DNA from 4 places in the Lujinxingia litoralis genome. Region 1 is predicted to be linked to each of the others. Evidence: riboswitches for the same ligand, from Rfam matches in the RefSeq annotation. Region 1 holds a riboswitch; each other region holds the start of a gene.
What was found. Region 1 has a riboswitch for cobalamin ahead of DL240_RS15480 (TonB-dependent receptor plug domain-containing protein). Riboswitches for the same ligand answer to the same signal wherever they lie in the genome.

Region 1 (7,566 bases):
GTTGAGCTGGTTGAGCGCGTTTGCGATGGTGACGGTGTAGTCGCCATCGGTGGGCAGCGCGAAGGTGCGCTGGGCCACGCGGGTCTGAGCGGAGCTGGTGGCGCGGTCGTAGTCACCGTCGGTTACGATGGCCATCGGCGAGGGAAGTCCGCGGGAGAAGACGGTCAGTTCGAACCAGTCGCCGGCCTCCGCGGTCAGGGTGAAGGCGTGTTCCCCGGCGTCATCGGATTCCATGACGCCGGCGAAGACCAGGCTGGCTTCGGCTTCGGGAAGGGTGAAGGCGTTTTCGCCGCCTTCCTCGTAGACCACGTCGGCGCTGGAGGCCAGGTTGTCGGCCACGGTGTCGACCGAGACGCAGCGGTTCTCGACTTCGAAGACGTCGTCGCCGCATTCGACGTTGCCCAGGTCCACGCAGATGCCCTGAGCGACATCGAATTGCGTGCGTCCCTGGCAGACCACGTCGCCCATCAGCGCGCAGCCGGTGCCTTCAAGCTGGGTGCCTTCGCCGCAGATGTCTTCGGTCAGCTCGCAGCTGCCGTTGGCCAGCACGGTGCCTTCGCCACAGGTCAGCGGATTGTCGACCAGGCAGCGACCATCGATTTCGACGGTGCCCTCACCGCAGGCGATCTCATCGGGGCCCAGGCAGGTGCCGGAGGCGGTGTCGTAGGTGGTGTTTTCGCCGCAGAGTTCGTCGGTAGGGACGCACTGATCTTGGTCGTTGCGGGTGAGGCCTTCGCCGCAGGTCGAGTCAGTAAGGACGCACTGTCCGCCACTGAGCTCTGTGCCGGGGCCGCACTCCAGGGGATCGGGAGTCTCAGTTTCGCCGCCGCCACAGGCGACCATGGCGAGCGCTAAGATCCCGCTGAGGGGAAGGTTCCAGGGGGTGAGTCGCTTCATCCGCTTCATCTCCGACTATCTGACACGTCCGATCGTGGGGTTTCATCGATTGCTTCTACGGCCGATCACAGAGGGATCATTGACCATGGGGTCTGATGCCTTTTGGGCACGGCAGAGCCAGGACCTATGGGGACCGTTAGGGGAGACGATAGTCAGCAACCCCCCGTTGATGCAACCAAATTCTAGATCTTAAGCTCTGGAGCGCGTTTGCCGGCGAGGTTCAGAGGCGTTGGCGGCGGTTGAGCAACCAGCCCAGCGCGCGCAGAGTGAGTGCCAGCAGGGCGGCGACGAGGGTCTGGCTGGCGCCGACCGAGGCGTCGGTGGCCAGCGCTACCAGGTACCCGAGCACGCCGGCGGCCGCGCCGGTGGTGGCCGCAACGATGAAGACCCATTTGAGGCCGATGTTGAGTCCGAGCGCGCCGATGGCCGGGAGCACGGTGAGGCCAAAGGTGGGCAGCGCGCCCAGCGCGCGGGTGGAGAGGCCCGTTAGGAGGGCGATGGCCCCGAAGAGCAGGGCGTCGAGCAGGCGCACCGGCACGCCCTGGGTGCGAGCGACCAGGGGGTCGAGGCTGGCAAAGACAAAGGCTCGGAAGGCGAAGACCTGGGTAGCGACCACCAGCAGGGTGGCCCCGGCGATGGCGTAGAGGTCGCTGGAGCGTACCAGCACCGCGGAGCCGTGGAGGACGGCTTCGACCTCATGGAGTTCGCGGGCGATGAAGGGGCCGATGAGCAACACCAGGGCGGTGGGCACGATAAAGGCCACGCCGAGCAGCGCGTCACGCCCCAGGGTGGGGCGCTCGCCAAGCCAGACCAACCCGAAGACCACCAGCGTGGAGAGGAGGATCGCCAGCGTCGGGGCCAGGAGTTCGGCCAGCAGGCCGACCAGCCCGAGCTGCGCGCTCAGGTAGAAGGCCAGGGTCACGCCCAGGGCCGAGGTCTGGCTGAGGGCGGCGCTCACAAAGACGATGCGGCGGCTGACCACGTACACCCCCAGCAGGCCTAACCCGAGTCCGGCGGCCAGCGCGGTGAGGATGGGATCGCGGTAGAGATCGCCATAAAGGGCCAAAAATTCGAGCATACCAGATCCGGCGAACGTCAGTGGGTGTGGTGGGGATCGTCGAGGCAGTCTTTGAGGCATTCCTCAATCTGGATCTGACCTGTGCGATCGACGCGCATGATGCGGTTGGAGGCGCTGCGGGCAAGCTCGGATCCGTGAGCGATCATCATGACCGTCATGTCGAGTTGCTGCTGGATCTTTTGCAGAAGCTCGATGGTGGCAGCCTCGCGCTCGGGATCCATGGAGGCCGAGGGTTCATCCAGGAGGAGGAGGCGCGGCTGGCCCAGGAGGGCGCGGGCCAGCAAAATCAGCTGCTTCTGACCCTCGGAGAGCTCGCGGAAGAGGTGATGGCAGAGGTGGCCGACGCCGACCATCTCCAGCGCCGGGTCGATCTCCTGATGGCGAGGACGGATGCGCAGGGCTTTGAGGCCGCGGCCGCGGTGTAGGCCGGTGGCCATGACATCAAAAACGGTGGCCGGGAGCATGGGATCGAGGGTGCGGGTCTGGGGCACAAAGCGCAGGGCATCGGCGGGCAGGCTCCAGTCGATGCGGCCGGCCACCGGGGGGAGCAGTCCGATGAGGGTTTTGAGCAGGGTGGATTTGCCCACACCGTTGGGCCCTTCGATGAGCATGAAGGTGCCCTGATGAAGATGGAAGTCCAGGGGCCCCAGCAGCGTGCGACCGTGGTAGCCGCACGCCAGGTTCTGGACTTTTAAGAGCGTGGGTTGGCGCGAGGGGTGATCCCGGGGCAAACAGGGGGGGATCGGCGCGTGATCGGCCGGGGAGGGCTGCTCAAAGTTGGGGCGAAGCCTGGAATCAGCGCTCATGGGGGTTCCGCAGCGAGGTTGGCGGGCGGTGACGCCCGGGCGTTCTCTCAGGGGGAGAGGGTCTCATAGAGGCGAGTGGCGAGTTCTTCGAGGTGCGCCACGTAGCTCTGGCCGGGCCGGGTCTGGGCGGGGAGTTGGAGCAGGGTGGCACCGGTGCGTTCGCTGAGCAGTGCGGCGGTGGTCGTGGGGTAGTAGTCGAGCTGGATGATCGCCGGGATCTGACGTTTTTGGATGGTGTCGACCAAAAGAGCGACGTGACGCGGGTTGGGCGGGACGCCGGGCTTGGGTTCGATCTGCATCACATCGCTCAGGCCCAGCCAGCCGGCCACATAGCTCCAGGATTTGTGGTAGGTCACGACCTGACGCCGGGCCTGGGGGAGCTGGCCAAAGCGCATCTCAAAGCGCTGGGCCAGGCGGATGGCTTCGCGGGCCAGGTGGCGGGAGCGTTCCAGGTAGGCGTCGGCGTGGGGCGGGTCGAGTTCGGCCAGGTGGCGGCCCAGCGCCAGCGCGACGCGGGCGCCCTGGCGAGGGTCGGTGGTGTAGTGGGGGTTTCCGCCCGGGTGCACATCGCCCATCGTGCGGTCGACCGGGCCCCGGGGCAGGTCGGCGGCCACGATGTGGTGAGAGGCGTCAAAGTGGCCGGATTGGCCCGGGTGAATCTTCGGGTTACGAGCGCCGGTGATCAGCGTGGGGAGCCAGCCCACTTCCAGATCCATGCCCACCAGCACCAGCACATCGGCGCGGTTGAGCAGGGGGACGAAGCTGGGGCGAGGATCGATAAAGTGGGGGTCGTCTCCGGGCCTGGCGAGGATGTCGACCTTGCCCTGGTCACCGACGATCTCCGAGGCGATGGCGCCCAGATCGGCGGTAGTGGCCACCACCCGGAGCTCGGCGGTGGCCGGACCGGCGGCCAGCAGCGTGATCAGAGCCGTCAGCAGGGCCAGGGGCCAGGCCAGCGACTGGCGAGGAGAGAGAGAGGACAAGGTCATGGTTGCTCCAGGGGTGAGGGCGCTGCTTTAAGAGGCCGGAGGACGCCGGCGGCGGGACCCTAACGCTGAACCTTTATGAATGCAAATGTATTGCAACAAGTGGCGGGTCGGGTCGATTGACTTCTGCGGCAGCCGACTGCGATAGTCCGCCCGAGGTGCGTTTGCGCGCCTTGCTTCAGGGAACCCGGTGTAAATCCGGGACGGTCGCGCCACTGTGTGCAGCGAGTCGACGGCCAGATGCCACTGTTCCTTTTGCGCGCTTTTGTCGGGTGTGCGGGGGATGGGAAGGCGGTCGGTGACGAGGACGAGGAGGGCAGGAGCCCTGGATCGTTGCGAGCTGCGAGTCAGGATACCTGAGCCGAAGTCGCCGGGAGCTTGCCCGGCAACCAGCTGACCTCTTCGCGACAAAGAGCGCTGCATGTGGACGGTATCACGGTGGAAAAAGCCCGGGTGGGTGGAGTCTGCGCTAGGTGCTCTGGCACTGGGTGCGGGCCTCTGTGCGTTTGCGCCGGATGTGCGTGCGCAGGCTGTGAGGGAGCCTGTTTCGGTTGATGATTCCGAAGATGCGCCTGAAGGGGTGTCGGAAAGTGCTGTAAATTCAGCCGCTTCGGAGGATGGTCTGGCGAGCACCCTGCGCGCGCGTACGGTGAGTCGGGAGCGTTCGGCGCGCGATGATGCGCGTCACCCTTCGGGGTTTGTGACCCGGGTGCAGACCGAGTCCTGTTGTGCGCAGCCGCCGTCTCTGGGGGAGGTTCTGGAGCAGGTGGAGGGGGTGCAGCTCTCGCGTTCGTCGAGTCCCGGGCAGCCGGCCTACGTGGCGATTCGCGGCGGCAGCCCCCGTCAGCTGGTGGTGTATCTGGGGGGGCTGCGTCTGAGTACGCCGGCGGGGCTGGGGTTTGACGTGGGTCAGTTCGGGGTGGCGGGGCTGGCCTCGGCCGATGTCTTTCGCGGGGGCGCGGCGGTGGTGCACGGGGCCGGGGCGCTCACCGGCTCGGTGCAGCTGAACCCGCGGGCGCCGGCCTCGGGGGTGGCCGGTGAGCTTCGGTTGAGCGCGGGGAGCTTCGGGAGCGCGGGGGCCCAGGCGGCGGTGAGCGCGGCTAATGCCCGGGGAGGGCTCCGGCTGCATGCCGGGGTGCGTCGGGCCCGGGGCGACTTTGGTTTTGTGGATCATCAGGGCGTTGAACAGGGGCGTTTGAACAATGATCATCAACGTTTCAGCGGCGGGGGCAGCGCGCGCCTGAAGGTGGGGGAGGGCGCGCTTCATCTGACCGCGATGGTCGAAGATGGCGAGGGCGGGAGCCCCGGACCTTCGGAGTTTCAGCGGGCCTTTGAGCAGGCGCGGGTCGAGGATGATCGTCGGCTGGCGAATCTGCGCTGGGAGACGCAGGGGGGCCATGCGGTGGGCTGGCAGGTGCATGCCGATGTGGGTTTGCAGGATCGCCGCTGGGCCTACGAGAACCCCCGCGGGCATATGAGCCTGGAGCCCGTGGCATCGAGCTCTCGCCATCAGACGCTGGCGGCCAGCCTGGAGGGCCGTCTTTTTGCCGGTCGGCATATAGCCGGGCTTTCGGCCGCGGCGGGGGCGGAACGCTACCGGGCCGCCGAGGGCGCGGCGTCGCTGGGCGCCGAGCGCCTGAGCGCGGCGTTGGCGCTCTCCGATGAGTGGTTGCTGGCCGACGAGCGGCTCAGCCTGGTCGGGGCGTTGCGGATGGAGCTTTTGCGCGAGGTGTCGACGGAGGCCGCGTTTGAGCCCCGGGTGTACGCGCCGTTGACGCCCGCGCTGGGGGTTATCGGGAGGGTGCATCGGCGTCTGGAGGTGCGGGCCAACCTGGCCCGCACCTTCCGCGCGGCCGATTTCGATGAGCGTTTTCTCACGACCGAGGCGGTGCGGGGCAATCCCGATCTGGAGCCGGAGCGGGCCTGGGCGATGGATGCCGGCCTGCGCCTGCGCCTGAGTCCGGGCACCGCCACGGGCCCGCAGGCCCTGGAGCTGGGCGCGACGTATTTTCGAAACGAGATCGACGAGATGATCTTGTTTCTGCCGGTGTCGGCCTATGTCTACCAGGCCCAGAACTTAAGCGGCGCGCGGGCCCACGGTCTGGAGTCCACGCTGAGCTGGGCGCCGGTGGCGGGCCTGCGCCTGGAGGGCAGCTACACGCTCACCCGGGCCTACCTCAAAGTCGACCAGGGTGCCGGCTCGCCGGCGCAGCTGCCCCACCAGCCGCGCCACCGCGCGCACCTGCGCGCGTCGTTTACCGTGGGAGGCCTCTTCGGGGCCGGGGCGTGGCTGGAGGAGGCCCGGGTGCAGGCTACCGCGCGTTACCGAAGTCGCGTGGCGCTGGATAACTTCGGCAGCCTGCACAGCCCCGGGGCGCTGCATCTGGATCTGGGCGCGCGGGCGCAGCTCGGGCGGGAGGTTCGCCTGGGGGTGGAGGTGCAGAATCTGTTGAATGAGCGTCGCGCACAGGACTTTTTGCAGCGCCCGCTGCCCGGGCGTGCGTTCTTTGTATCGGTGGAGCTCCGCAGCGGAAGCCGTGGTGATGAGGGAGGGGGAGGAGCATGAGGATGACCATGGGAGTGATGAAGGCCGCCGGGCGCTGTCTGGCGCTGGCGCTGGTGATGGCGTGCGGGGAGCCCCCCGAAGAGCAGGCGCCGGCGGGTCAGTTGCGGGAGGTCTGCCAGGAGCCGGCCGAGGCCTACCCCCTCTACGTGGAGGCGCGTCTGAGCACGACCGGGTCGGTGAGCAACGACCTGGTGGCCGATGCGCGCTCGGTGTGGGTGGTGGAGAGTGGCGCCAACACGCTGAGCCGCTTTGATCGTGAGCAGCAGCGCTACGTGTCGCAGGCGGTGGCCCTGGGCGCCGAGCGCAACCCCTACGCCATGGCATTGGAGCCGGGGGCGGCGCCTTCAGGTGCGGCCCGGATCTGGGTGGCCAATTACGCCACGCATAGCGTGAGTGTGATCGATGCGCAGTCTGGCGAGGTGCTCCAAGAGATCGAGGACGCCTCGTTGAAGAACCCCTCGGCCGTGGCGCTGGGGGAGCGCTACGCCTATGTGGGCAACGTCCATTACCTGAGCCTGGCTCAGGGCTTTGGGCCGGGGAGCATCTCGGTGATCGACCGGACCACGCTGGAGGTGGTCGGGCAGTGGGAGACGAGCTTTAAGAACCCGCACTCGCTGAAGGTGGAGCAGGTCGCGGGCCAGGAGGTGCTGGTGATCAGCTCCGCTGGCGAGGTGGTGTTCGGCGCGTCGGGGGTGGAAGTGCGCGGTCGGGCCGGACTGGAGCTGGCGTTTCCGGGCGCCGATCCGGGCGCGCCCCGGCTGGAGTCCTATGACCTGGGGCAGCGCGAGGGCGGCGTGGTAGGAGCGCCCGGCAGGCCGGTGCGGGTGCCGGGCACCGACACCCTCTACCTGAGCAGCGCCACCGCCCCGGTGCTCTTTGTGTTTGATCTGGCCGTGCGTGCCTGGGTGCGTGATGCTCAAGATCCCCTGGAGGTGTACGCGGCCGAGGGTGACGCCACCCACAGCCTGGCGGTCGACAGCGCCGGGCGGCTGTGGTTGACCGCGTTTAATCAAGACGCGCTCTACATCTGGGATACCCGCTGTGATCGGCTGGCGGCCGGGCCGCTTCCCCTTGGCCGCGTCGACGATCTGGTGGAAGGTCCGCAGTCGGTGGCCATCGTCGAGGACGCCGAAGGCATCGACGCCTATTACCTGCTCACCAACGCCAACGCCCTGGGGCGCGTGAGGGTGCGCTGGTAAGGGGCGATGTGAGGCAACTTCGTAGCTATGATAA
Region 2 (7,566 bases), on a different contig from region 1:
CGCTTACCAGCTCAGCTGAAGCAGCAGGTCGAGGCGGTTGTTGTCGAGCGCGCGGGCGTCCTGCTCGACGGTCAGGGTGTAGTTGGCCATGGCCCGTACCGGGTAGGTGCGGGCGTTATAGCCGAGGCCGAGGGTGTGGTAGGTGAGGCGGTCGTTTTCGAAGAGCACGCTGGGCACGTCGCCGTAGTTGCTGGAGGGGTCGTAGCTGGAGAAGCGGTAGGCCGGCTGCAATCCGAAGAAGGGCTCTTCGTAGGCGAGCTGGAGGGTGTAGCCCAGGGCGCTGACTTCGGGGCTATCGGGGAGGTCGGGAGAGCCCACGGAGGTGGCCAGCACGTTGGCCAGGAGCGTGGCGCCGTAGAGGTTGACCTGAAGGTCGGCCGTAAACCCGCGGTGGACCCGGTCGACGCGGTTGGGCGGATCGCCGGCGGTGTCATCGTTGTAGAAGAGCGCGCCGCCCAGGGCGACCGAATCGCCCCAGTGGAGCATCAGGCGCCCGAAGTAGGCCAGGCGGTCGTTGGCGTTAAGCGAGGCGTTGGGGCCGTTGCCGTTGGTGGCGGCCAGCGCGTAGCTAAAGCCCGGGCCCTGGTGGTCTTCCTGACCAAAGAAGTGGTCGCCGCGTACCTGGATCCCGACCTGACGGCCGGCGGAGAGCCCGTCGACGTTGTAGCCCTCCACGTTCTGCACGCCGCGGTTGACGACGGAGCGGTTCACAAAGAGGAGGTCGCCGGTGGAGATCAGGTCTTCGACGTCGAAGGGGGCCTTGAACTGCCCGATGTTGATCTCCAGCAGATCATAAGGGGCATAAAAGGCGTAGACGTCGGTCATGCGCAGCGCCAGCGCCTCGACCGGGGAGTCTTGCCCGGTGCGCAGCAGTCGGCTGCCGGCATCGAACTGGAAGACAAAGCCCAGGCCGTTGTCCATCTCACCGGTGGTGGTCAGGCGGGCGTCGGCGATGGTGAAGCCATCATTGCGGCCGATGAGCTCGACGTTGGGATCATCGGCGATCGCGGTGTAGCCGCTGCGCAGGTAGCCCCCCAGGGTCAGGCGCCAGGGGCCGGTGAGCCCGCCGTTGCCGGCGATCACCACCGAACCGGGAGTCGGACGCGCCGGCGCCAGGGCCACGGCGCCCACGGGCTCGTCGGGGCGGAGCTCCGCTTCGACCTCGGCGTCGTCAAGCGTCACCTCTTCGGTGCCGGCGACGTTGGTGGGTTGCGGTCGGGGCTGGGCACGCTCGTCGGGGGCCACGTTCTGGCGGCTCGTCTCTTCGGCGACCTGCTGGGCCTGCTCCACGGCCTGGGTGGGCGTGGGGGCGGCGGGCTCGTCGTTGTCACGGGCCTCGGGATCACCCTCGAGTAACGCAGGGAGGCTGGTGCCATCGAGATCAACCTCTTGAGGGCTCTCGGGCTCCTGGGCCCATACATCGGTTGCAACGAGGAGGGAGAGCGCGACGACGGCGACCGTCGCCCTGGACTTCATACGCACCATGATCAGGGCCTCTTTTCGGGCAGGAAAAACACCACTACGTCATCTGTGAACGTGCTGGCGCGGCCAGGTGCCGCCCAGCGTATCGTCCGCCGTGAGCCTCGGCTCCCGGCGTCGTAAGAGCTAGCGGGTAAGGTGTACACCACGCTGGCCGGGAGCGTCCACAGCCCGGGTGGGGCGGGCGATCGCAAAAGGTGGCGAGGAGCATGGCCGGAGTTCCCGCCTTATATAGAGCCGGTTATTGAGGGGCGCCTTGCGGGGGCGGAGAGCGCGCGGGGCCCGGGAGGCGGGGATGCTTGCGCGGCCGGTACTCAGCAGGCCAAAGGGGAGGGCAGCAACCCCCTCCTTATATAGGGCCGGTTATTGAGGGGCGCCTTGCGGGGGGGGGAGAGCGCGCGGATCCCGGATAGGAGGGCCGAGATCCGGTGGTGCGACGGGAGAGGGCGAAGAGGGCGGATTGACGATCTCCGCATAAATTAAGGCGAAACCCGAATTGGAGCGAGGGGAGTGCGTGAAAAATGAACTTTTTTAGGAAAAGTGTCTTGACGGAAACTTCGTGCCGAGTATTCTCCCGATTCCCTGGCGCGGCGAAGTCGAACAGGGAGGCGGCTCCTGGAGGAGTGGCCGAGCGGTTGAAGGCACCGGTCTTGAAAACCGGCAAGCGCAAGCTTCGTGGGTTCGAATCCCACCTCCTCCGCTCAAAAGTAAATTCCTGCTTGCAGGATGGTGTTTGAAAAGTGAATAAGAACGTGTACGGAGAGGTGGCCGAGTGGCTGAAGGCGCTCCCCTGCTAAGGGAGTATATGGCTTAAACCGTATCGAGGGTTCGAATCCCTCCCTCTCCGCTTTTCGACTGAAAAAAGAAACTGAAAAAAAAGTCGAAAAAGTGCTTGCAAAACCAAAACGGCGGTGCTAATAAAATGGCACGCCGGACGGGAGAACGGCAAACAACGCAGCAAGCACATAGCACGCACCTGTAGCTCAACTGGATAGAGCAATGGTCTACGGAACCATAGGTTGGAGGTTCGAACCCTTCCAGGTGCGCTAGAAACGCTCTTAATGAATTAAGAGCGTTTCTTTGTTTTTGGAGTCAGGTTTAAAAGTGTCTCGAAAAAACATCGACAACATCTTTATGATGCAGGCTCTCGAAGAGGCCGAAAAAGCTAAGGCAGAGGGCGAAGTCCCTGTCGGAGCTGTGGTCGTATACGAGGGTGAAATCATCGCTCGCGGGTTTAACCGGCGAGAAACCTGGCAAGACCCGACAGCCCACGCCGAACTGATTGCGGTTCGACGCGCGGCGCAAGTGTTGGGTAGCTGGAGACTCCAGGAATGTACGGTCTACGTGACCCTGGAACCCTGTCCCATGTGCGCGGGTATGTTGGTAAACGCGCGAGTAGGGCGGGTTGTTTTTGGTGCACGAGATCCAAAAGCCGGCGCGATGCGTTCGCTTTTTGCCATGGGAGAAGATCCTCGATTAAATCATAGTATCGAGGTGAAAGAAGGTGTCCTTTCGGCAGCAAGTGGACGGGTTTTAAGCGAATTTTTCCGCAGTATTCGTGAGAAGCGTAAAGCGTCAGCAAGTCAGGATGACTCCTCCAACGAGGATGCATCTTAAGTGCGGAGGGGTGGCCGAGTGGTCGAAGGCGCTTGATTCGAAATCAAGTGTACCTTCACGGGTACCGTGGGTTCGAATCCCACCCCCTCCGTTTTTGTAGTATCAGACCATGAAAATGGATCTGTTGGAGAGGTGGCCGAGTGGTTGAAGGCGCACGCTTGGAAAGCGTGTATACGTTTATAGCGTATCGAGGGTTCGAATCCCTCTCTCTCCGCTCTTCGAGGTGGGCTGTTGACGGCTCACCCCATCCCCCCTTAGGGTGGGGATGTTCGACCCCTGAGCGGCCAGTGCGACTGCTGGCCTGGCACCCCGTCAGGTCCGGGAGGAAGCAGCGGACCAGGTACAGAGTGTGCGCTGGCCGCTTGAGGGTCGAAGAGAACTCCACCCCGACGTGGAGTGATGAACATGAGCCCCGCGACGCTTCATTAAGCGTTGCGGGGCTTTTTTTTGCTCGGGCCCGGTGCGTTCAATCTGCGTTGACCCGGATGCCCGGGCGGTGCTAGCACGCGGGCAGGATTGACGCGGCAGGAAGTTGGTGAAAGTCCAGCGCTGCCCCCGCAACTGTCATCGGTGATGAACCTGTCGTAACCCACTGGCGTGTTTCAAACGTCGGGAAGGGGACGGGCGAAGGTGATCCGAGAGCCAGGATATTGCTGCGTCGACGGTGTACCCCCAATCGCTTCGGGTCGGTGGCGAGAGGAACGCAGCAGCCCGGGCGCGAGTGCGCCGGCTCATGCGTGCGGCCGCAGGATGAACCTGCCAGGTGTGTTTGCCGCTCGTGTGCGGGGTTGTCCCGCTGCCGCCCCTCGATCTCCGCCCGGACAGGTAAGGAGATTGAGATGACGACGCTGAAAAATCGGGTGGGTTTGATGGCGCTGATGCTGGCCGGTGGCCTGTGTCTGGCGGCCTGTGGTGAGACCGACGCGCCGGTGGAGTGTGAAGGGGCCGAGTGCGAGCAGAATGACAACCAGGACCAGGGCATTGAGGTGGCCGGGGAGTGGGCCACGAACTTCGGCTACGACGAGACCATCACCGAAGAGACCTGGGGGATGATGCTGTTGACCGAGTATGATAACGAGGCGGATTTCGCCATTACCCAGAACACCTCCGACGCGGAGTTTGGGGCGGACCGCTACAACGTGGTGGTGTGGACGCCGGTGGTCGACGACAGCTTCTACTACTGCATGGTCGCCTTTGATCTGGAGACGGTGGAAGACGCCCGCGCGATCGATCGCAGCGCCGATGCCGACGCCAGCGATCCGGAGAACGGCGGCTGCGGTGGGTTCGCCTGGACGAAGATGACCCGCAAATGATCGCCGCACGCTGGAAGCGCCTGGCAGTGGTGACGCTGCTTGCCGCCGCCCCGGGGGGGGCGCTGGGCTGCGGGGAGGTCGATGACACAGCCGAACCGGGCCCCTGGTGGGCGGGGCTGCCCTACGCCTCGGAGGTGGTGAGTTTTACGCCGGGGGAAGGGGCAGGTTTTGGCGAGGGGAACCTCCCCGACGTGGTGCTTGGTCCGCCGCAGGGAAAGGGCACGACCTCGGCCTCGCTGGATGTGCTGAGTCTGGGCGCCGGTGGAGAGATCGTGCTGGGCTTTGGCGACCGGGTCATTGTGGATGGCGAAGGGGCGGATTTCGTGGTGTTTGAGAACCCCTTTTACGCCGATGGCGATCCGGACCAGGTGTTTGCGGAACTCGGGGAGATCGCGGTCAGCGAAGACGGGGAGGCCTGGCATACCTTTGAGTGTGTGGCCTCGCCGGATGACGCGCCGCCCTACGTTGGTTGCGCCGGCTGGAGGCCCACGCTGGCCTACGAGGCGCTGGAGCATCCTGAACTCTCGGTGGCGATCACCGGCGGCGACGCCTTTGATCTGGCCGAGGTCGGCCTGAGCCGAGCTCGCTTCGTGCGCATTCGCGATCTCTGGGGCGTGGGAGCTTCGCCGAGCCAGGGCTTTGATCTGGATGCGGTGGGGATTCTGCACGTCGAGTAACTAAGCCCGCCGATCAGCGAGCGTGCACGCGCCGCGTTGCCGCTCGCTGCTTGAGGGCATAAAAAAGCCGCGCTCCCCTTTTGGGGAGCGCGGCTTTTTTATGCAGCTTCGATCGTTCTGAACTCGCCTGGCGAGCGCGCTTGCTTAGTAGCCGCGCTCGGCCATGTCTTCGCCGCTGGGGGCATCTTCGACGATGGCGGCCAGGCCGCTGACCTGGGCGTCGACATCCAGGGTGCGCTCGGCGATGTGCTCGAGGATCTCGGCTTTGACCTCGGCCAGGGGCAGGGTGCCGCGGCGCCCGTCACGGTAGGTGCGCAGGGCGACCGTGCCGGCCTCGGCCTCGCGTCCGCCGATGACCAGCATGTAGGGGACCTTCTGGGTCTCGGCCTCGCGAATCTTAAAGCCCATCTTCTCGCTGCGATCGTCGACTTCCACGCGGATGCCCGAGCGCTTGAGGTCTCTGGCGACCTCCCAGGCGAAGTCGTTCTGCTCGTCGGTGATCGGCACGATCACCGCCTGTACCGGCGCCAGCCAGGTGGGGAAGGCTCCGGCCAGGTGCTCGAGCAGGATGGCGAAGAAGCGCTCCAGGCTGCCGGCGATGGCGCGGTGGATGACGATCGGGGTGCGCTCGGAGTTGTCGCTGGCGGTGTAGGTGAGCTCAAAGCGTCGGGGCAGCTGGAAGTCGAGCTGGATGGTGGCGCATTGCCAGGAGCGGCCCAGGCAGTCGCGCACCTGGAAGTCGATCTTCGGCCCGTAGAAGGCGCCGTCGCCCTCGTTGATGGTGAAGGGCTTTCCGGCCGCCTCCAGCGCCTCTTTGAGCGCGCCTTCGGCGCGATCCCAGAGCTCGACCTCGCCCATGAAGTCGTCGGGACGCGTGGAGATCTCGACGTCGTACTCCATGTTGAACATGCCGTAGGTGCGCTCGACGAGTTCCAGGAGCATGGAGATCTCCTGGGTGATGTGCTCCTCGGTGGTGAAGATGTGGGCGTCGTCCTGGCAGAACTGGCGCACGCGGGTGGCGCCGCCCAGCGCGCCGGGGAGCTCGTTGCGGTGGAGGTGTCCGAACTCGGCCACCCGCAGCGGGAGCTCGCGGTAGGAGCGCTTCTTGCTCTTGAAGTAGAGCATGGTGTCCGGGCAGTTCATCGGCTTGAGGCAGTAGTTCTGACCGTGAGCCTCCAGCTTGAACATGGTGTCCTGGTAGTGGTCCAGGTGGCCGGACTGCGCGAAGAGATCTTCGTGGTAGATCAGCGGGTTGCAGATCTCCTCGTAGCCCTGCTCGGCCTCGATCTCGCGGAAGTAGTTCTGGAGCTCCCGGTAGGAGGTCCAGCCTTTGGGGCGCCAGAAGATCGAGCCCGGGGAGAGGCGGTTGAAGTCGAAGAGTTCCAGCTCGCGGGCCAGTTTGCGGTGGTCGCGGCGCTTGGCCTCCTCCAGCATGAGCAGGTACTGGTCGAGCTCATCGCGGGTGGGGAAGGCGGTGCCGTAGACGCGCTGGAGCATCGGCTGGTTTTCGTCGCCGCGCCAGTAGGCGCCGGCGACCTTCAGGAGTTTGAAGTTCTTGCACTGCTTGGAGTAGCGCACGTGGGGGCCGGCGCAGAGATCGATGAGGGGACCGCTCTCGTAGGTGGAGACGGTGTCGCCTTCGATGCCCTCGATGAGTTCGAGCTTGTAGGGCTGATCTTTAAAAAACTCGCGGGCTTTGTCTTTGTCCCACTCTTCGTATTTGAAGGGGACGTTGGCCTTGACGAGTTTGGTCATGCGCTCCTCGATCTCCTCGAAATCGTCGGGGGAGAGGGCGCGGGGGAGCTCAAAGTCGTAGTAGAAGCCGTCCTTGATGGGCGGGCCAATGGCCAGGCGCGCATCGGGGAACATCTCCAAAATCGCTGCGGCCATCAGGTGGGCGGTGGAGTGGCGGACTCGGTACAGCTTGTCGGCTCGTTTGTCGTTGGATGCTTCCGCCATGCGTCTCTCCCTGGGGTTCTGGGCAGTCTGGGGGTCGAGTTCGACCGGCTCTAGGTAGTGATGAAAGTGCCGCGCGTGCGCGCGCGACGTCGGCAAGTGACTTAGCTCGAAAGGCCGCTCAGTGCAAAGGCAGCGCGGGCGATCCCGGTGCGACGAGGTGTCGCTTGACGCTGAGTATATCGATCCCGTTGAATAGCGCGGCAGAATCGAGTGTTGCGAACTATCGCCCCGGGTTCGCGATTCCCATAATCCGGCTGGCGAATCATTCAAACATACTGAGAACCCCTGGAGATGAAGTGAGTAAGCAGACAACGCGATGGAAAAAGAAGTCAGTGGTCGCCCTGATGGTGCTGGCGCTGGTGGGATCGCTTCTGGGATGTGATTCGAAGTCGGAGGCGCCCCAGGAGGCTGCCCAGGCTGAGGCCCCTGCCGAGGCGAAGGGCGCGGAGAAAGCCGGTGAGAAGGCCGGCGCCGAAGCCGGCGAGGCGGCCGGTGAGCAGGCCAGCTACCCCGGGGTCGAT
Region 3 (7,566 bases), on a different contig from region 1:
TCGTGGTCTCGGCCGCCGTGCTGCGCCCGGCCGGCTACACCGAACTCACCTCCTTTATCACGCCCGGCCAGGCCCTGGCCGAGGTCCTCGGCGAGTGGGCCATGGTGGTCTTTTTGATCGGCGTGATCTGTGCGGCGTTTAACAGCATCGTCCCCATCATGTGGACCGTCCCCTACATGATCCTCGAAGCCCTCGACGCCCCCCAAAAAGAGCAGGACACCCGGGCTTTTCGCGCCATCTACGCCGGCGCCATCCTCATCGGCATGAGCTCCCCGCTGGTCTCGGCCGTCACCGGCCTGACCATCGTGCAGATGGTCACCCTCTTCCCGGCCATCAACGGCGTCTTCGGTTTGCCGATCACCGCGGCCTTTTTGTTCTGGGCGGTCAACGACAAAAAGACCATGGGCCACCGGGTCAACGACTGGAAGCTCAACGCCATCAACGTGGTGCTGGTGCTCTTTGCCACCTACGTGGCGCTGAGTTCGGCCCGCGGCGTGATCCGGGCGATCTTCGGCGACATGATGGGCTAACCTCCCCTCAAGGCTCGTCCCGCAAGCCCCGCCCCCCCGGCCGGGGCTTTTTTTGTGCCGCGCCCCTCTCCCGGGCCCGCACCTCGGCCTTGCGTCCCGGCGCGCCCCCCGGGATCATCGCCCGGCCCAACGCCCCCCCTTTCTCATCCTTTCCGGGAGTCCCCATGGCCGATTTAAGCCGCCGCGACGTCATCTTCCTTATCCGCGATCACTCCGGGGAGTTTCCTGACGGCGGCCGCCGCCTCCTGCGCCTGGCCGGCGTCGACTTAAGCGGCGTCGATCTCTCTCGCCTGGACTTAAGCTGCGTCGACTTCTCCCGGGCCGACCTCACCCACACCCTTTTAGTCGACGCCGACCTGAGCCACTGCCGCTTTGGCGCCGCGCAACTCCGGGGCGCCAACCTGCGCGGCGCAAACTGCTCCTTTGCACACTTCGAAGAGGCCGACCTCCAGGAGGTCATCGCCATCGACGCGTGCTTCGACGGCGCGCGCCTGATTCACTGCGACCTGCGCCAGGCCGACTTCAGCCGCGTCTCGCTGACCTTCACCCGGCACCTCGGCCTGGCCCTGGAGGGCACCCGCCTCAAAGAGGTCAAAGAGGCCTTTGAAGCCTGCGGGGTCGACTCCCTCGAAGAGGCCCACTCCCCCTATTAAAACCATGCATCATCCATATGAACCACATCTATGAAATGAATCTCGCCGCGCACCGGTTTCGCCCCACGTGTGTGGAATAACCCCCTTAGAGAACGCTCATGACGCCTGAAGACGCCCTGCAACGCGCCAAAGACTACCTGGATGAAGCCACCGAAAACCTGACCTTTGAGGCCTTTGACTGGGCCTTTGAGGAGCTCTGGCACGGGGTAGGCTGGCTGCTCAACGCCCTGGCTCCGGAGCCCCGGAACGCCATCGGCACCGGAGAAAAGGGCGAACTCCCGGTGCCGGGCTCGCTGCACGCGTTGCGCCGCTCCCTGCGCCTGAGCGCGGACCAGGCCCGGGTAGTCGATGCGCTGGAAGCCTGGCGAGCGACGCTCGCGCCCGCTGATCAGCCCCCGGGCGACGCGGTCGCTCGCCAGCTCTTCGACGCCTGGGATCTTTACAACCACGGCAGTAAGCGCCTCCAGATCGTCGACGAAAGGCTCGAGGGCCGCCTGGTCCTCACCGAACCCTCTCCCGGTACCCTGGGCAGCCCGGTGGTCGCCCGGCGCACCGCGCTCAAGCTCCTGGCCGCCGGGAGCCTCTTCCCGCTGGCGGCCTGCCAGAAGATCGAGCGCGATAACCGCCCGGCCCCGGCCCGGGCCAGCGCCCCGGCTCCCACCGAAGCCGCCGCGGCGGCGCTGCCGGCCGCCCCGATCAAGGCGGTGACCCCGATCGCCACCATGAACTGGCCCACCTCCGACCCCTTTCTCTTCTGCGCCCATCACCGCGACGACTACCCCGCCAGCGATGGCACCATGGCGCCCGACGCCTCGCTGGCCGGACGCCACCTGGGCCGGGACTTCGCCGAGCATCAGCCCTGGCGCATGTACCACGGGCGCCGGGTGCCGGGCTTTCCTCGCCATCCCCACCGCGGCTTCGAAACCGTCACCGTGGTGCGTTCGGGCTACCTCGATCACACCGACTCCATGGGCGCCGCCGCCCGCTACGGCGGGGGCGACGTGCAGTGGCTCACCGCCGGCGCCGGCATTCAGCACTCCGAGATGTTCCCGCTCCTGCGCGACGACGCCCCCAACCCCCTGGAACTCTTCCAGATCTGGCTGAACCTGCCCCGCGCCGACAAAATGGTCGACCCGCACTTCACCATGCTCTGGAACGAAGCAATCCCCCGGGTCGTGGAGACCGACGCCCACGGGCGCATCGTGGAGCTGACCCTGGCCGCCGGCGCCTACCAGGGCCAGCGCCCCCCCGCACCGCCCCCGGCCTCCTGGGCCTCCCGGGCAGAGAGCGACGTGGCCATCTGGTCGATTCGCCTGGAGGCCGGCGCCCGCATTGAGCTGCCGCCGGTCCGCCCCGGCACCCTGCGCTCGCTCTACGTGCACACCGGCCAGGGCGTCAAAGTCGCCTCCCGCGCCATCGCCAATAAGCGGCGCGTGGAGTTCGACCACCCCGGCCCCATCGTCCTGGAGGGTGGCCCGGCCGAAGCCGAAGTGCTCCTGCTGCAGGGCGCGCCCATCGGCGAACCGGTGGCCAAACGCGGCCCCTTTGTCATGAACACCCAGCAGGAGATCCGCCAGGCTTACCTCGACTACCAGAGCACCGGCTTCGGAGGCTGGAACTTTAGCGACAACGGCCCGGTCCACCCCGGCGATCAGGGCCGCTTTGCCCGCTATGCCGACGGCACCCGCGACGAACCCACCTGAACAAGAAGCCCCCGTCGCGCGCGCTTGTAGGGGCCTTTACTTTCTCGCCACCGGTGGCTATCCCCCCCGGGTACGCCGGGCGCGCTTATCTTTTCTACGAGACGAGCCGGCTGGCGCCTCGCCACCCTCTGGCGCTCAGGACGACCTGAGCGCCTGTCGTTTGATTGAGGGACGACCCTCGCCAATCAAGACGAGCGCGTATGACCAGGGCATGGATCGCCCTCATCGTCGCCGGCCTCCTCGAAGTAGGCTGGGCCACAGGGCTCAAAGAAAGCAACGGCTTCACTCGCCCCATCCCCTCCATCCTCACTGTGATCGCCATGGGCGCGAGCTTCTATCTGCTCTCCCAGGCCATGAAGGTGCTCCCGGCCAGCTCGGCCTACGGCATCTGGGTCGGCATCGGCGCGGTGGGCACGGCCATCCTCGGGATGCTGGTCTACGGTGACAGCACCTCCCCCCTGCGCTGGCTCAGCATTGTGCTGGTCGTGCTGGGCCTGGCCGGCCTCAAACTCACCACCTGAAAGCCCCGGGGCCCGCGTGCGGGCCCCGGCTCTCAAAAGTAGGTGGCCAGCCCCAGCTGCACGAGCATGCCCCGCTCCGGCGAGTTGCCCACCAGGTCGGTCATCCACTCCAGCCCGTAGTTCAGCCGGAACACCGTCTCTTTCCCCGAGACGTCGACGCCCCCCTTTGTCGCCGTCTGGGATGAGGAAACCCGCGCCGAGAGCCATTCCCAAGACACCTGGCCCGACCTGATCGCCGCCCCCCCACCGAGTGGTCCACCACCGCCGCTCTCACCGCGCTGGCAGGGCGACGCCCTGGTCTTCGTGGCCATTGACCTACAGCACTCGGTGGGCGCGCCCTTCGCCATAGAGGTCGACCTCCACCCCCTCAGCCTCAAAGCCCCTCCCGACCTCACAGAGATGGCCACCTCAGAGCTCATCAGCGACACCGGGGGCTATTTTGGTCGCGCCGAAGCCTCGCTCCCCCGGGCGATGTCCGAGGACGACCCCATCCGGCGCGACGACTGAGCCTCAGGGCGCCTGACTCGCCATGCTCTCCAGCTCCGGCACCCGCGTGGGCTTTCCGTGCGCATCGAGCGCCACCATCACGAACTTGCCCCGGGTGCCCGGCTGCCGATCGCCGCTTAAGAGGTCTTCGGCCACCAGCGTCACCTCCACCGTCACCGAGGTCCGGCCCGTCTCCACCACCCGGGCCGTCAGCTCCACGAGCTGCCCCTGGCGCACCGGCACATGAAAATCACACCGCTCGCTGCACGCCGTCACCACCGTGCGCCGCGTGTAGCGCGAGGCCACGATAAACGCGGCCTTATCCATCAGGGCCAGGGCCTGCCCCCCGAAGAGCGTGCCGTAGTGGTTGGTCTGCTGCGGAAAGACCATCTCAATCAGCTGCACCTCGGTCACAAGGCCGGGCGCGAGGGTCTGCTGGATGGTCGAGTCGTTGGAGCTGTGCATGGATCTGCCTCTCAAAAGCGTGTGGGGGCCGAAGATGCACAGCAAGCCAGAGCAACCGACGGATGTCGGCGCACGGCGACCTGCCCATCTCCCGCGAGATTCAAGGTCGATTTCGGGCTCCCTTTTCTCGGGGACTCCCGGCGCTGGCAGGTCTTCGGGCTTACGAGCGTGGCGCTCCCATCTCGGGACCAACCTCCTACCGGCCACGGCTTCCCACGCCCTTTATCAGGGGGCAGTGCCATTGGTGTGGCTTTCGTTCTCGTCAACGCCCTGAGCAGAAGGTGATGTCGCTGGATGCGAGATCGAGAGTGCGGCCAGCAAGGCGCAAAACGCAGACGATGCTTTAGCATCATCGAGGCTTTGCAACGCAGCCTGGCAGTGCTCTCGATGTAGCGGACGCGACATCAACGATAGCTCATGGCGTACTCACCGCTGCGGGGCAGCCCCGGAATCTCACCGGGTTCCCTCTTGGCCTGCACACGCTCCGGGGCGAACCCTCGACCACCGAGCGCCTGGAGACCTCGCTCCCGACCTTTGCAAAAAGGCCCGGACACCAGCGCGGCCGGAGTATCGGTCGCCCTGCCCTCAACGCGCAAGGAAAAGCCCCTCTTCCTCCCCAACCACCTCTCTGCCCCTCTGACCTTCTCCCCGGCCCCCCTTTTCTCACGCCACGCTCGCCGGCCCCATCCTGCCCTCTCATCCCACCGGCGTACCACCGAGGCTGGGCGCGGGTCGTAATGGTCTGCTACCCTGCGCACTCTCCACGTCCACGCTCCGATTCAACGCCGGCGATAGCACGATGCGAACCTACCTCTCCTTTTTTATCGTCTTTGTGGTCGGCGTGGCCTCCGGCGCCCTCCCCTTCCTCCTTCAGGCGTCGCGCTCCGAGACGCCCCCGGCGCTCCGCGCCTACAACCCGGCAAGCGAGTCCCCCCCTCGGCCCGCCCCCGGCGACGGCCACAGCGATCCCACGTCGCTCGCCAGGCCCGCGGGCACAAGCTGCGAAGCGGCGCTTGCGCAGACTCGCCAGGCCCACACCCTCGCCATCCAGGAGCGCGACGCCGCCCGCACGCAAAACCAGGAACTCACCGAGCTCATCGATCGCACCTCCGCGGCGCTGCCCATGGCCTTTCCCACCCAACTCGACGAGGCCTTTCGGCCCGAGCACTTTGAGCAGATGGTCGACCAGCTCAAAGCCGAGTGCCCCGAGATCTTTCCGCCGGAGACCACCGTGAACTGCGCCGAGTACCCCTGCGCGATGGAGTTTCCTCTGGACCATGAGGGCGACCCGCAAGAGGCCTGGCGTTTCGACTACAAAGCCGCCTGCCCGGCCATCTCCACCCTCTTTGGCCACGCCCGCCAACAGCCCATGGTCAACACCGTCGGCGACCAGACCCGCGTTCAGTACATGGTCCATGGCACCGGCGTCGGCCTCGACCAACACCTCAAGGAGCACCACCAGAAACTCCAGAACCGCCTCCAAAAGCGCTGGCATGACGAGCGCCAGGCCATGTACCGAGACTCTTTTGAAGAACCCTGCCTGAGCGCAGGCGACGCCCACGCCTGCCGCGAGCTCGCCAACGCCCACTGGAACACCACCGAGGAGCGCGAACTCTACCTGCAAACCGCCTGCGACGCCGACGACGCCAACGCCTGCAACAACCTGGCCTGGGAGCGCTGCTACGGCGCCGGCCAATGCGACGCCACCGCCGAGAGCATCGCTCGCCAGGCCGTCGCGCTCTCCCCGGAAAACGGCTACATCATCCACACCCTCGGCGAGGTGCTCTGCCAGCGCGGCCAGCCTGCTGCCGCCGCCCGCACCTGGGAGTCGGCCTGCAACATCGGCCACGACCTCTCATGCACCGAGATCTGTTCGCGCTGAGCCGAGCCCCGCCCCTCTTCCGAGGCCACACCGCCCCCCACACGCCACGCGCTCCCCTCCCCCACCCTCTGGCGAGGTGCCAGCGCCGCGTGTTAGGTGTACGCCTACATTCTGCCGGCCCCGACGCGTTCCCTCACTCGCCACCCCCTGCCGCCCATGAGCTCAGACCCCACCCGCACCAGCTTTGAGGCCGTGATGCGCGCCGGACAGGCCGCCGAGCCCACCCGCACCCAGCGCCTGCTCGCCTGGCTGGCCTACTACGGTGTCTTTGCCACCCTCACCTTCGCCCTCGGCTTCTGGGCCATCGAGCAGCTCGCCATCAGCCCCTTTGTGGTGCTCGGCCTGGCCGGCGTCGCCCTCTTTATCGCGCGCCTTTTCAAACGCTGGTTCACCGCCACGCCCTTTCGCATCGGTCTGGTGGTGGGCGCGGCGATGCCCGTGCTCGCCATGGCCCTCCTGGTCCCGGCCGGCGCCCTCCCCGGCGCCCCACAGGACCCGGGCGCTCCCACCGCGCCCTGGCGCGCGCCCCTGCAGAAACTCAAACGCCTGCGCGCCGCCGACCCCGGCGACTCCCACATCGTCTTCAGCGCGGCCGGCGACGACGCGCAGGTTGTCGTCGGCTTCACACGCTGCGTCGACGCCCTCCACCACCCCACCCCCCACCACGGATCCCTCCACAAGCAGGCCCGCGCGCGCCTGGAGCGCCACGCACCCGACTTCGCCGCCCGCGACGCCCTCCAGGTGCTCGTGATCCACGTGTGTCAGCGCTTCGACGCCGGCGACCTCGACGCCCTCCACTCCGCCCTGGATCACGAACTCGACCAGGCCGAGGAGCTCCTCAAAAGCAATCAAAGCCGGCAGGCCACCTGCGCCCCGGGCGCCTCCCTGAGCGCCCCCTCCCCCCTGAGCCTGAGCGCGGCCGCCCTCTGCCAGCTCCCCGCTGATCAGGCCCGCGCCCTGCGCCTGCACACCGAAGGCCACGATCCCGACGCCATCGCCCCCCTCCTCCACATCTCCCCTGCCGCGGCCGCCCGCCAGATCAAGCAAGGCCGCCTCAACCTCGAAGACGAAGCCCACCGCCTGGCCCGAGTCCACGGCGCATTCTAAGGGGCATTTTTTTGTAGGGGTCACACGCACAACCCCCGGGCTCAATCTCCCCCAAAAAATCAGGGGAGAATCCTTCCACCCCTCATTCTCAGCACCGCCTGGGCATGCCCCTGCGCCCACATCAAGCGCTCGTCCGGCGTCAACGACAAAAACCACCGGATAAGCGTGCGCTCGACCCCGTCCTCCGTGATCTCGTCGGGCCCCAGGCCCGTCACCGGG
Region 4 (7,566 bases), on a different contig from region 1:
TCCAGTCCACACGGTACTTCACGTTGAAGACAGCTCGCGTTGAGATGTAGCCGCTGTTATCCCACCCGAAGGCCTCGACGTTGACCAGGGAGACGCGCGGACGCAAAACGCGGTGCTCCGGGGTCTCGAAGGTCTTGGTGTCGATGCCGTTTTCGCCGGGGTTTTCGCCATCGTTCCAGCCGGCATGTTGCCCCTGCAAGGCTGAGGTCCAGAGGCGAGTGTTCTCGATGCGAAGGTTATCCCACTGCTGCGTGCCGCATTTGTTGTAGATGTCGGCGTCCACCTGGAGGCTGTCGCCGCTGCAATGGTGGATGTCGACGTGATTCAAGCGCACATCACGGGCATGGGTGACAGCGACGCAATGAGAGTCGACCTGGGTATCAAAGGTCCCGCGCAGGCAATGGTGGATCTCGGAGTTTTCAACGAGCACATCGTCGGCGGCGATGTGCAGGCAGTCGACCTGGTTGTGCCCCATCGACACATTTCGAATGATGGCGTGGTCGCCGTTGTAGTCGTAGTACACCTCAGAGGACGAGGGGGACTCCGGCGAGCCGTTGCAGGTGCCCCAGTGAGTAACGGCAATCATGCTTCGGAAGGCGCGTTCTCGGGGGCCGCCCGGCGTGTCGGAGTTCTCATAGCGGGCCGCAAAGTCGTCGGCGGCGTAGTTCCCATCCAGCACAAACCCGTCCAGAACGAAGTACTGATGCTTGATCAGGAAGAACTCCCCGCCGTACTCGCCGGCGCGCGTCAGGACCGGGCGGTCATCAGGGTCGAAGGCTCTCAGGCAGATGCGCTCATCCGCCGTACCATCCCGAGCCGTGTGGGTTCGGGTCGTGACGTCATACTCGCCGGGCATCACCCAGACCGTGTCGCCGGGCATTGCCAGGTTGAGTGCTTCCTGGATGGTGTTGAAGGGGCTGGCCTGAGAGCCGTCGCCGTTGGTGGGGGCGTTGGCGACATAGTACTGCGCACCGTCGGTAGAACACTCGGGGCTTGGCGCCGGTGTGCTCATCAATCCGGGCGTCGGGCGCGGGCCCAGAGGTTCTGGCTGGGGATTTGTGCCGCCGTCGGTACCACCGTCTGTGTCACCATCGGGACCGCTGTCGGTGCCCGCGTCATCGCCAGCATCGTTGCCGCCGTCGCTACCGCCATCAATAGGGGGGCCACTATCCGCGTCCTCTTGCGCGCCGGTGTCGTCCGGCAAGGAGGTATCAGGTGTGTTGATAGGAGGAGCAGGGGAATCGCCGGAGGAGCAGGCGACTGCCATCGTCAACGTCAGTGCGAATAGAATCGATCGTTGCTGCATCGTGCTCTCCCCATGTGTCGCGCGGCGCACTCCTGTCCTCGCCAGGGGCGGAATTCGAGTGTGCTCGGGCTTGTCGCCTCAGGTCGAACCTTCAGGCCTGCCCGCTAGAGTCTTCCCGCGCAGATATCTCGGTGGATGGACTGTGCGCGAATACTTGCATCGACCGGCACGGCGTGCAACTCGGCGCAGCAGTGTCCGAGAGCGTTCCGCGGCTGGAAAACCTCGCATCGCGGCCGCGTAAAGGGGGGCAGAGGAGGCGACGTTGGAAGGGGCTGATAGCGTCCCGTAGGGGCCGGATCTCTAAGGCGCTGAGTGGACGCTAGAGCAATCAGTGAGGCCGGTTGACAGGCCGTATGATCGAGGACCGCTTGCGTTTGAAGGCGCCACGACGAGGGTTTTCTGGGAGCAACTCCATACCTCGTCGGCGTAGTCGCGATTTTCCGGGCTAAAACATGATTGCAGGCGATGCGAAGGGGATTTTCCGGGCTAAAACATGATTGCAGGTGATGCGAAGGGGATTTTCCGGGCTAAAACATGTTTGCAGGGGCTGCGAAGGGGATTTTCCGGGCTAAAACATGATTGCAGGGGCTGCGAGCGTGATCCGAGCTGCGTAAAACTCGTGTGCGTCGGCTGCGAACGTGTTTTCGAGCTTAAAAAAGCGTTTGCATGGGCTGTTAACGCGGTACCGAGCCGAGAAGTCGCTTTTGCATCGGCTGCGAACGTGTTTTGGGTTTCAGAAACTCGTTTACATCGGCTGCGCTCGTGTTTTGGGCCTCGGGGACGAGGGGGGGGAAGGCCGACGAAGTTACGTTCGGCGTGTTAGTGGTAGGACGAAGGGCGTTCCAGCGACGTTTCAGAACAGATAGGAGGCAAACGATGACTCGTCCCAAGAGCTTTGATGACGCCACACGTTACGAGCGGCAGATTCGTGCGCTTGTGCCCGGGTATGATGTGCTTCATGCCGTGATACCCGCGATGCTTCGGGCTGCATGCACAAACCCTCGGCGGATACTCGTTGTGGGGTGTGGTACTGGCACCGAGGCGATTGCCGTGGCTCGTACGTTCGCCGGATGCGAGGTGGACTGCGTCGACCCCTCCAGTGAGATGATTGAGCATGCGGCGACTGCGATTCGGAAGGCAGGCCTGGAGTCTCGGGTTCGGGTGAATGCGTGCGAACTCAACAGGTTTGTCGTGGAGCAGCCCTACGATGCGGTGGTGTCAACGCTTGTGGGGCACCTGATCCCGGACGACGGGGCTCGGGCCTCTTTTCTCTGTGACATCGCAGGGGCAATGGCCCACGGCGCCTCGGCCTTAGTGACGGAGATTGAGTGCTCCACTCATGAGGGCTCGCTACTGGTAGACGCACATCTGAAATGTTCAAGCGCCTCCGGAGTGAGTGCCGACCGGCTCGAACTCCTCAAGGCGCGACTCACTCATGGTTTTCACATGCTGGAGCGGTCACGCTTTGAGGAGCTTGCTGGCGCTGCGCACATGCAGGTTCACGAAGAGTTTTTTCGATGTTTCAATGTGGTAGGACGTCGCCTTGTACGCTCGCAACGCGTCGAGGCCTGACGGTCCGGTCCCCGCCGCGCCAGCAAACATCCTGCCGGCCCAGCATTGGGTTTATCCGCTCGTTCCCTTCGTTCGCCGGTGACGCCAGGGGGCAGCGCACGTCGAGGCGCGGAGCTGCTCCCTGGTTCACCGGCGGAGCTGGTCGGGCGCTTAGAAGGTTTCGTCGAAGCTCACTTCGCCGCCGACGGCAACTTGATAGGCAGAGACACGGCGCTCGAAGAAGTTCGTGACCTCTTGCACATCTTGCAGCTCCATGAACGCGAGCGGGTTCTTCGTGCCGTAGAGCGCGGGCATCCCGAGGGTGTGCAGGCGTTGATCGGCGCAGTGCTCGAGGTAGGCGCGAATGTCGGCCACGGTCAGCCCGGCGACGCCGCTACCCAGGAGGTCTTCGGCGAATTGTGTCTCACAGGCGACGGCTTCACGCAGCATGGTGTGGACGTCGTCGGTGAGCGAGGCGTCGAAGAGTTCGGGCTCCTCTCGACGTACGGTCTGAACGACCTCGAAGGCAAAGGCCATGTGTGCGCTCTCGTCGCGAAAGACCCAGCTGGTGCCTGCGGCCAGTCCGTGGAGTAGCCCGCGAGATCGGAGGTAGTACACGTAGGCGAAGGCGCCGAAGAAGAAGAGTCCTTCGATGCAGGCGGCGAAACAAATAAGGTTGAGTAGAAATTGACGCCGGTGAGCACGGGTCTCCAGGCGATCGAGCTCGTCGATCGAGTCTATCCATCGCATGCAAAACTCGGCCTTGGTGCGAATGGAGGGGATGTTCTCGATGGCAGCAAAAGCGGCGTGGCGATCTGCGGGGTCGGGCACGTAGGTGTCCAGCAGCGTCAGGTAAAACTGGACGTGCAGGGCTTCCTCGTAGAGTTGTCGGGAGAGGTACATCCGCGCCTCGGGGGCGTTGATGTGTTGATAGAGGTTGAGCACGAGGTTGTTGGCCACGATGGAGTCGCCGGTCGCGAAGAACGCGACGAGGCGTTGCACCAGGTGTTTTTCGGCCGGGGTGAGTTTGTCCCGAAGGTCGTTGACGTCGGTGGAGAAGTCGACCTCTTCGACGGTCCAGGTGTTTTTGATGGCGTCGCGGTACATCTCGTAGAAGGCCGGGTAGTTCATCGGACGCAGGGTCAGGCAGAAACCCGGGTCGAGCAGGTGTCGGGGGCGTTGTGTGGTCATTGGCAGGCCTCGCAGATGTCAGGGTTTTCGAGTGAGCACGCCACCGCCGCGGCGTCGGGGGTACGCCGGGTCGCCCGGGCGATCCGGGTGGCCGGCCGAGAGCGCAGGTAGTAGGTCGTCTTCAGACCGCGTTTCCAGGCGTAGAAGTACATCGACGAGAGTTGTCCGATCGTCGGACTCTCGATGAAGAGGTTGAGCGACTGGCTCTGGTCGATGAACGCGCCGCGGTCGGCGGCCATATCGATCAACGAGCGCATCGGGAGTTCCCAGGCGGTTCGAAAGAGAGCCCGCAGTTCGTCGGGGAGCGCATCGATGGCCTGGACTGAGCCTTCGCTCTCCTTAAGGCGGTCACGCATCTCGTCGTCCCAGCGCCCGAGTTGTTTGAGTTCGGCGACCAGGTAGCGGTTTACCTGGAGGAAGTCGCCGGAGAGGGTTTCGCGTTTGAAGAGGTTTGAGACCTGGGGCTCGATGCACTCGAAGCAGCCGGCGATCGAGGCGATGGTGGCGGTCGGGGCGACGGCGCAGAGCAGAGAGTTGCGCAGCCCCACCTGCTGAATCTTTGCGCGCAGACGCTCCCAGCGTTCGGGCTCGCTTGGCGTCACGTTCCACGCATCAAACTGGAGCTCCCCACGGGCGGCACGGGTTTCATCAAACGCGGCGTGGGGGCCGAGTTCTGCGGCGAGTTCGAGGGAGGTGGTCAGGGCGTTAAAGTAGATTTCTTCGGAGATGTGTTGGGAGAGAGTGCGCGCCCGGGGACTGTCGAAGGGCAGACGCATCTGAAAAAACACGTCCTGCAGGCCCATGAGTCCGAGTCCGACCGGGCGCCAACGCGAGTTTGACGCTGCTGTGGAGGGAATCGGGTAGTAGTTGAGATCGATCACCCGATCGAGCTGGCGCACCGCTCGTCGTACGGTCGCGGCGAGCTGGTCGAAGTCAAAGTGGACCTCTCCCGTGGAGTCGATTCGGGTGTGTCGGGCCAGATTGATCGAGCCCAGGTTGCAGACGGCGGTCTCTTCTCCGGAGGTCACCTCAATGATCTCCGTGCAAAGGTTGGAGAGGTGAACAGTTCGTCCGGGGAGGGCGGTCTGGTTGCAGGCGCGGTTGGCGTGATCTTTAAAAGTCATCCACCCGTTGCCGGTCTGAGCCAGCGTACGAATCATGCGTGCGTAGAGATCACGAGCTTTGATGGTACGGCTGGCGAGTCCGGCCCGCTCGGCCTCTTCGTAGCGTTGTTCGAAGGCGTCGCCGTAGAGGTCGGGTAGCTCCGGGACGTGTTTCGGATCAAAGAGGCTCCAGTCTGCGTCGGCTTCGACGCGGCGCATGAAGAGATCAGGAACCCAGTTGGCGATGTTCAGGTTATGCGTGCGTGCGGCCTCGTCACCGGTGTTGTCACGAAGTTCCAGGAACTCTTCGATATCCGCGTGCCAGGGCTCCAGGTAGACGCAGCAGGCTCCCTTGCGCTTGCCGCCCTGGTTCACGGCGGCGACGGACGCATCCAGTGTTTTGAGCCAGGGGATGATACCGTTGGAGCGACCGTTGGTGCTGCGTATGAGGGAGCCGCGTGCGCGCACGCGGTGGAAGGCCATGCCGATGCCGCCGGAGAACTTCGAGAGCATCGCGACGTCGGTATAGCTGCGGTAGATGTCGGGGAGTTCGTCGGCTGGAGAGTCGAGGAGAAAGCAGCTGGAGAGTTGCTCGTAGCAGGTGCCGGCGTTGAAGAGCGTGGGGGAGCTGGGGAGATACTCCAGCCTGGAGAGGAGGTTGTAGAGCTCGAGCGCCTCATCGAACCCTTCGCTCAGTGCGCACGCAATGCGCAGAAAGAAGTACTGCGGCAGCTCCAACAGGCGTTGGTGCTCGGAGTCTCGCAGCAGGTAGCGGTCGTGCAAGGTCTTCAGCCCGAAGTACTCAAAGAGGTGATCGCGCTCTGGCGCGATGAGAGCATCGAGTTGAGGGGCGTGTGCACGCACAAAGTGATGGAGGCGGTCATTGTAACGCCCGACTGCGTGTCCGGCGAAGATGCCTTGCGAGAACGAGGTGACTCCCTCGGCCTCGACATCGGCGCTCATGCGCTGCGCCAGTAGCCTGGCAGCCAGGCGAGAGTATTCGGGCTCTTCAAGCATCAGCGAGGCTGCGACCTGAATCGAGAGGTCCTCGAGTTCGCGTTGGGTCGCGCCGTCAAAGATGCCCTCGATGGTGCGAAGGGCGACGCGCTGCGGAACAACCTGGTCAAGGCCGTCGGCGCATCGTGAGATCGCGTCCACGATCCGGTCCAGGCTCACGCTTTCAGGGGAGCCATCACGCGTCATGATACGCACGTGCCGGTTCTGTGCGGTGGGCGTGGATGGGGCTGGGGGGGCAGGGGCGTCGTTCATGGTGCTCTCTCGCGACTCTCCGGAGCGAAACTCGCTCGGTTTCTAAAGCGCGGGGCGAACGACTCGGACCAGACAACCTGTACCTGCGAAGAGGAGGGCGCCGGTCAACCTTCGCTCCCGCGAGCGGAGGGATCGCTCGGGGGGCAAGGTCGGCTCGACAGTACAGGTGTCCGTCGAGACCAGGCTCACCTCCCACGAGTGTTCCCAGGTCGAACTGGCGCGGGGTATCTCTCCCACGCCAGGCGCTGGCAGGTCTTCGGGCTTACGAGCGCGCTCCCTGATGGAAGCTCCTACTGCCCACCGCTTCCCAGGCTTAAGCCCAGTGCCATTGGTGGGGGTCGTTCTCGAATACCGCTGCGGGGCAGCTCCGGAGTCACACCGGATTCCCTCTTGAGCTTCGCGAAGGCATCGCGAAGCACCAGAGCGGATGGCTGTATATAGTGGGCTTGTGGGGGCGTCAACCACATCATCTTGTGTTTGGTCCGGCTTCTGCGAGAAGCCCGGCCCGGCGCCTGCCGGTCGTTCCACGAGGCGAAAACCTCATAAGGGGGCACGCAACCATAACCTGTGTTCATGCGGAAAAGGCCCCCCGTGCCGCACCCCGTGTCCGGGCGAAGGGGGCTTGGGAAGGGCAGTCCGGGGCACCTTGTCGCGTGGCGAGCGACGCACGTTCGGGGAGGACCTCGCGAGGGACGTGAGCAAAATGACGTGTGGCTGCGTGTCTTGTTTGCTTTACATGTTGTCTGGGTTGCTTTACATCCTCCGGGGCTCAACCTCGGAGGTTTCTTGAACGACACAACTGCGATCTCTCTTGTTCGCGACAGGCGCACGGCCGCCGGCCTCTCTCAGGCAGAGTTGGCAGCCCGCATTGGGGTGTCTCGTCAGACGCTGAACGCGATTGAGACGGGCCGCCAGGTCCCGTCGACGACGCTGGCGCTCTTGCTTGCCAGGGCGCTCCGTTGCTCGGTGGATGAACTCTTCCGGCTTTCGGGAGGCCCGGTGGTGCAAGTTCGCCTGGCCGACGCCAGTCCATGCGCCACGAGGGTGGTGGTGGGGCGAGTGGATGGCGCGCTTGTGGCGCATCCATTACAGGACGAACGTAGTGCTGCGGACGGTGTCGTTCTGGAAAGGGAGGAGGCGCGAGCA

Region 2: it holds a riboswitch for cobalamin, as region 1 does, so the genes downstream of both, DL240_RS11800 (hypothetical protein) here and DL240_RS15480 (TonB-dependent receptor plug domain-containing protein) in region 1, are expected to answer to the same signal.
Region 3: it holds a riboswitch for cobalamin, as region 1 does, so the genes downstream of both, DL240_RS03945 (acyl-CoA thioesterase) here and DL240_RS15480 (TonB-dependent receptor plug domain-containing protein) in region 1, are expected to answer to the same signal.
Region 4: it holds a riboswitch for cobalamin, as region 1 does, so the genes downstream of both, DL240_RS02805 (ribonucleoside-diphosphate reductase subunit alpha) here and DL240_RS15480 (TonB-dependent receptor plug domain-containing protein) in region 1, are expected to answer to the same signal.

What each region holds. Positions count from the first base shown of each region.
Region 1 is NZ_QHKO01000008.1:83,896-91,461, forward strand. It holds gene DL240_RS15460 (proprotein convertase P-domain-containing protein) at 1-897, opposite strand, end outside; gene DL240_RS15465 (metal ABC transporter permease) at 1,118-1,975, opposite strand; gene DL240_RS15470 (metal ABC transporter ATP-binding protein) at 1,993-2,781, opposite strand; gene DL240_RS15475 (metal ABC transporter substrate-binding protein) at 2,829-3,770, opposite strand; cobalamin riboswitch at 3,948-4,125, shown strand; gene DL240_RS15480 (TonB-dependent receptor plug domain-containing protein) at 4,189-6,333, shown strand; gene DL240_RS15485 (hypothetical protein) at 6,336-7,532, shown strand.
Region 2 is NZ_QHKO01000005.1:46,985-54,550, forward strand. It holds gene DL240_RS11760 (porin) at 4-1,485, opposite strand; tRNA gene DL240_RS11765 (tRNA-Ser) at 2,097-2,179, shown strand; tRNA gene DL240_RS11770 (tRNA-Ser) at 2,238-2,326, shown strand; tRNA gene DL240_RS11775 (tRNA-Arg) at 2,452-2,525, shown strand; gene tadA (tRNA adenosine(34) deaminase TadA) at 2,560-3,096, shown strand; tRNA gene DL240_RS11785 (tRNA-Ser) at 3,101-3,187, shown strand; tRNA gene DL240_RS11790 (tRNA-Ser) at 3,223-3,310, shown strand; RNA gene ffs (signal recognition particle sRNA small type) at 3,374-3,464, shown strand; cobalamin riboswitch at 3,562-3,768, shown strand; gene DL240_RS11800 (hypothetical protein) at 3,936-4,409, shown strand; gene DL240_RS11805 (cell surface protein) at 4,406-5,086, shown strand; gene thrS (threonine--tRNA ligase) at 5,231-7,045, opposite strand; gene DL240_RS11815 (DsbA family protein) at 7,342-7,566, shown strand, end outside.
Region 3 is NZ_QHKO01000001.1:951,464-959,029, forward strand. It holds gene DL240_RS03915 (Nramp family divalent metal transporter) at 1-530, shown strand, start outside; gene DL240_RS03920 (pentapeptide repeat-containing protein) at 695-1,183, shown strand; gene DL240_RS20925 (pirin family protein) at 1,906-2,886, shown strand; gene DL240_RS03930 (DMT family transporter) at 3,087-3,407, shown strand; gene DL240_RS03935 (hypothetical protein) at 3,440-3,625, opposite strand; gene DL240_RS03940 (hypothetical protein) at 3,711-3,914, shown strand; gene DL240_RS03945 (acyl-CoA thioesterase) at 3,918-4,283, opposite strand; cobalamin riboswitch at 4,487-4,856, opposite strand; gene DL240_RS03950 (tetratricopeptide repeat protein) at 5,158-6,240, shown strand; gene DL240_RS03955 (sigma-70 RNA polymerase sigma factor region 4 domain-containing protein) at 6,397-7,347, shown strand; gene DL240_RS03960 (hypothetical protein) at 7,407-7,566, opposite strand, start outside.
Region 4 is NZ_QHKO01000001.1:678,343-685,908, reverse strand. It holds gene DL240_RS02820 (choice-of-anchor Q domain-containing protein) at 1-1,306, opposite strand, end outside; gene DL240_RS02815 (class I SAM-dependent methyltransferase) at 2,183-2,878, shown strand; gene DL240_RS02810 (ribonucleotide-diphosphate reductase subunit beta) at 3,029-4,048, opposite strand; gene DL240_RS02805 (ribonucleoside-diphosphate reductase subunit alpha) at 4,045-6,420, opposite strand; cobalamin riboswitch at 6,651-6,860, opposite strand; gene DL240_RS02800 (XRE family transcriptional regulator) at 7,207-7,566, shown strand, end outside.